DNA from 2 places in the Bacillus sp. YC2 genome. Region 2 is predicted to be linked to the other one. Evidence: a T-box and tRNA genes for the amino acid it is inferred to sense, from the RefSeq annotation. Region 2 holds a T-box; the other holds one or more tRNA genes.

Region 1 (2,193 bases), on a different contig from region 2:
AAGCTCGCCTGCTGAAAAACGCTGAAACATAAAAAGAGCAAATGCTGCAATTACTGCTGCCAATAATGCAGTTAACATGACGCCAAGCATATCACTTTTAATAAAAGCATTCAAAAACCCTTGTGCTTTTGAATGGCCGTCCCACCAGCTCAGAAACAGTGTTAATAGTAAAAATAGCGCGATTGGAATCATTAAATTCCATGGCCGAATCGGTGTTTCCTTAATATAAGCACGGTGCGCCGCGTCTAACTCTTCCTGCTGGTCAGCATGTTCATCGGCATCCCTTTCGAACATCCCCGTGTGTTCTCCGTGAATATCTGAGATCGTCCCTGTTTCCATGTTGAATGTGCTGGGGCCTGCTGAAAGCAAAACACCGCTGTTCTGCGGGATCGCTTCCACATTTTGATTATGTTTCAGAGAAGAGGTTTGTCCGTTCTTTTCTGTTTTTTCTAAGCTTTCATCTTCTTTTTGTTTTTTAAAGAAGCTGTAATAAATTCCGACTAAAATAATCACAATGGAGAAAAAATTGAAAGGAATACTTTTCACATACACTGTGTAAGCCGGTTGATCTATTCCTGACGTTTTGAGAGCTTGTCCGATAATGGAAACCATGTAGCCGACAAATGCTGTTGCTGCCGGAATTAAGGCGATGACAGGGTTGGCTGTAAACTCAATGGCGTAAGCAATTTTCTGTTTCGACAGGTCCAGACGCCTGCTTAAAGCTTTCATGATCGGTGCAATGGTGACGATGCGAAAGTCCGGTTCGCTAAACGTGCCAAATGTCGACAGCCATGCAAGCAGCATCGCGCCTTTTTTGGTTTTAACCTTTTTACTGATCAAATGGACAAAGCCTTTTATCCCTCCGGTTAACTTTATAATCCCCACAAGGCCGGCAAATGAATATAGAAAAACAATGATTCGAATATTATTTATTACGACAATGTTGCTGATTAAATAATGAACCATGTGTTCAATCCCGCCAAGCAAGCTGGGATGCAAAAGATAGCTCCCGGCCAACAAGCCAACAAACAGGCCAGACTGTACTTGCTTCGTCATGATTGAAATGGGAATGACCAGAATAAATGGTATAAGACAAGCCCAAGTACCTGCCATAAAAACACCTCTTTTAAAGAACTTTTTGTTAGTATCTTTGAAAAAAGTGCAATTATACGCAGGCGCATCATGATTATAATAAGTCTGTAACTGCCCTTTGATACGGCTGGCAATAACTTTTTATACAACAAAAAAAGCTTCTACATTTTGTAGAAGCTTTCGTATACCGGTGGCCGGGGTCGAACCGGCACTCCAGAAGGAACACGATTTTGAGTCGTGCGCGTCTGCCAATTCCGCCACACCGGCAAGCAATGTGTCGTGTACAACCGACGTATATAAATATATCATGGGTTTTCTATACTGTCAACGGTTTTAGAAAAGTTTTTTGTTTAATGCACATGTTTTTCGACATCTTTCCGCACGCCGCCAGATGAAGCGTTCTTGTTTTTTGGTTTACTTATACCGACTGCACTTCTGCAGCTTATGATAATGTTTTAATGATACAAAAAAAGTGATTTGCGCTATGCAAATCACTCTCGTATAAGTGTTATATAATGTTAAAAATAATAACCAATTTAACGTCATCCGTTCAAAGCTAAATTGGTGCCGAGGGCCGGACTTGAACCGGCACGGTAGTCACCTACCGCAGGATTTTAAGTCCTGTGTGTCTGCCAATTCCACCACCCCGGCAAAAGAAAGGCGACACCCGGATTCGAACCGGGGATAAAGGTTTTGCAGACCTCTGCCTTACCACTTGGCTATGCCGCCATCATTTGGAGCGGAAGACGGGATTCGAACCCGCGACCCCCACCTTGGCAAGGTGATGTTCTACCACTGAACTACTTCCGCATGTAAAGAACTTATTACAACTTATTCAGTTTGTTTTTAAAAAATACAACTGGGCTAGCTGGATTCGAACCAACGCATGACGGAGTCAAAGTCCGTTGCCTTACCGCTTGGCTATAGCCCAATAATAATATGGGGCGATTGATGGGAATCGAACCCACGAGTGCCAGAGCCACAATCTGGTGCGTTAACCACTTCGCCACAACCGCCATAGTCTTAAGATGAATTGAAATTATAGTGGCAGGGGCAGTAGGAATCGAACCCACACCGGAGGTTTTGGAGACCTCTGTTCTA
Region 2 (2,193 bases):
ACAGCGTGTCAGGGCGTGTCGTAAACACAGTGAACGTCTCATCGCTGCCGTCAATGGCAAAATGCACGTTCGCCCCTTCAGAGCGGCCGATCCAATTGCGCTGCATGTCTTTAATGCTTTCCGGCCAGTCTAGCTCCTCTAAATCTTCAAGAAGCCTGTCCGCATAAGCGGTGATTTTCAGCATCCATTGCTTCATCGGGCGGCGTTCAACAGGATGTCCGCCCCGTTCGCTTTTGCCGTCAATGACTTCCTCATTCGCAAGCACTGTGCCGAGAGCCGGGCACCAGTTGACAGGCACTTCATCAACGTAAGCAAGGCCTTTTTCGTAAAGCTTGGTGAAAATCCACTGCGTCCATTTATAATAGTCCGGATCAGTCGTATTGATTTCCCGGTCCCAATCATAAGAGAATCCGAGGGCCTGGATCTGACGGCGGAAATTATCGATGTTATGCTTTGTGAACACTGCCGGATCGTTCCCCGTATCAAGCGCGTACTGCTCGGCAGGAAGGCCGAACGCGTCCCAGCCCATCGGATGAAGCACGTTGTACCCTTGCATGCGTCTCATACGCGACAGAATATCCGTCGCCGTATAGCCTTCGGGATGCCCGACATGAAGGCCGGCTCCTGACGGATAAGGGAACATGTCAAGCGCGTAAAACTTCGGCTTGTCCTCCTGTTCACTGACAGCAAAGGTTTTATGCTCCAACCAGTAATTTTGCCATTTCTTTTCTATTTTTTCGTGCTGAAAACTCAACGCAAAAACCTCCTTCTGATTGAATACGGCGTCTTTAGTCCAAGTATTGACGGGATAAGGAAATTTATATTCAGATTATTCTAAAACTAAAAAAAACTCCCTCATCCCTAAAAGGGACGAGAGATTTTTTGTTTCCCGCGGTACCACCCTCGTTAGTGCAGTTTTCGGCCGCACTCACTTGATACTTTTAACGCAGTTATGCGTCAGCGGTTTTCGCCGCTGCAACTCTGAGGTGAGTTCGGAAACAGACTTGATTGACTTTCACCGGCCGTCAATTCTCTGTATGCGAAATCTGCTTCTTACTGCTCCTCTTCACTGTTCTTATCGCTACCGTAATCTTACCTGTATTTTATAGAATTCTGTTCATAAGTGCAAGCAGGTTTGTATACAATGGGAATGTACCCTGAACGGGGTAAAGAGTGGGGATATTATTTAGATGGAGGATCTTTTTGCTGGTGTGGTTTTGCCTGGGCAGAGTCACTGTTTTGTTCTCTGACAAAATCAAAGCTTCTAAGAACAGCTTCACCGCCGTAGCCTGCGATTATGGATAAGATGACGAGTTGAATTCCTGAATCGGGGTCAGCGGATAAAACAAGTAAGATGGAAGCAGCCATTCCGATAAAGCACTCTTCCAAAAAACCGAGATAGATGAACCGCTTTGTCATTCTGGGTTTCTCCAGCCTGCCTCTCTTTTTCACATGACCGAGAATCCCCATGATTCCTCCAATTACACAAGCAATTAATACCTGATGCAGCATCTTCATCATCACCTTCCTAAAGCCCTTATTTAGTAAAGCGACTTCAGGCCATCCAGCCCCCTTACGAATACGATGATTTTCGATATCTACATACTGGCAATTCTGCAAGAAAGGAAAAAGCTTGTTTCTTCCATTATATGTGAACACATGATCGGTAAGCTTGATGCATTAGATTCATTTTTTATCCAGTGACAATGACCTAGTCAGTTACTTAGCGCTGAATATGCAATCCCCTCTATATTCAGTGTATATGAGGACAAGCCCGAATGACAAATTGAAAGCCGCGGCTGCTTGAATCAGAACATATGTTATGCTACGGTTACTGTAGGTTCATTTAAAAAGGGGAGTAACAATGGCTGAAAAGCTTTACGGCCAAAAGGGGGTTTTACATGGCTGACTCAAACTTATTCGAAAAACTGGAGCAGCTAGAGCTGATCAAAAAGGCGCTTGATCACGCACGTATAGGCGTGGTGATTACAGACCCCTCTCTTGAGGACAATCCCATTGTGTATACAAATCAGGGATTTATGGATATAACCGGCTATTCATCCGAAGAGATATTAGGTAAGAACTGCAGATTTCTGCAGGGGAAACAAACAGACAAAAAACAAGTCGCTAAAATAAGAAACGGCCTGAAAAACAAAGAACCGATTACGGTGCGGCTGAAAAACGTAAAAAAAG

What was found. A T-box is a leader RNA that pairs with one kind of tRNA and senses whether it is charged. The one in region 2 lies ahead of leuS (leucine--tRNA ligase), so its partner is inferred to be a tRNA-Leu.
Region 1: it encodes a tRNA-Leu, which carries the amino acid that the T-box ahead of leuS (leucine--tRNA ligase) is inferred to sense. The anticodon was not compared.

Annotation. Positions count from the first base shown of each region.
Region 1 covers NZ_JAHXDO010000003.1:296,764-298,956, forward strand. The annotation lists gene KY305_RS08200 (Na+/H+ antiporter NhaC family protein) at 1-1,113, opposite strand, end outside; tRNA gene KY305_RS08205 (tRNA-Leu) at 1,278-1,359, opposite strand; tRNA gene KY305_RS08210 (tRNA-Leu) at 1,655-1,743, opposite strand; tRNA gene KY305_RS08215 (tRNA-Cys) at 1,751-1,821, opposite strand; tRNA gene KY305_RS08220 (tRNA-Gly) at 1,828-1,902, opposite strand; tRNA gene KY305_RS08225 (tRNA-Gln) at 1,952-2,023, opposite strand; tRNA gene KY305_RS08230 (tRNA-His) at 2,033-2,108, opposite strand; tRNA gene KY305_RS08235 (tRNA-Trp) at 2,138-2,193, opposite strand, start outside.
Region 2 covers NZ_JAHXDO010000005.1:47,255-49,447, reverse strand. The annotation lists gene leuS (leucine--tRNA ligase) at 1-754, opposite strand, end outside; T-box leader at 864-1,079, opposite strand; gene KY305_RS10075 (DUF4257 domain-containing protein) at 1,183-1,518, opposite strand; gene ytvA (YtvA family blue-light photoreceptor) at 1,902-2,193, shown strand, end outside.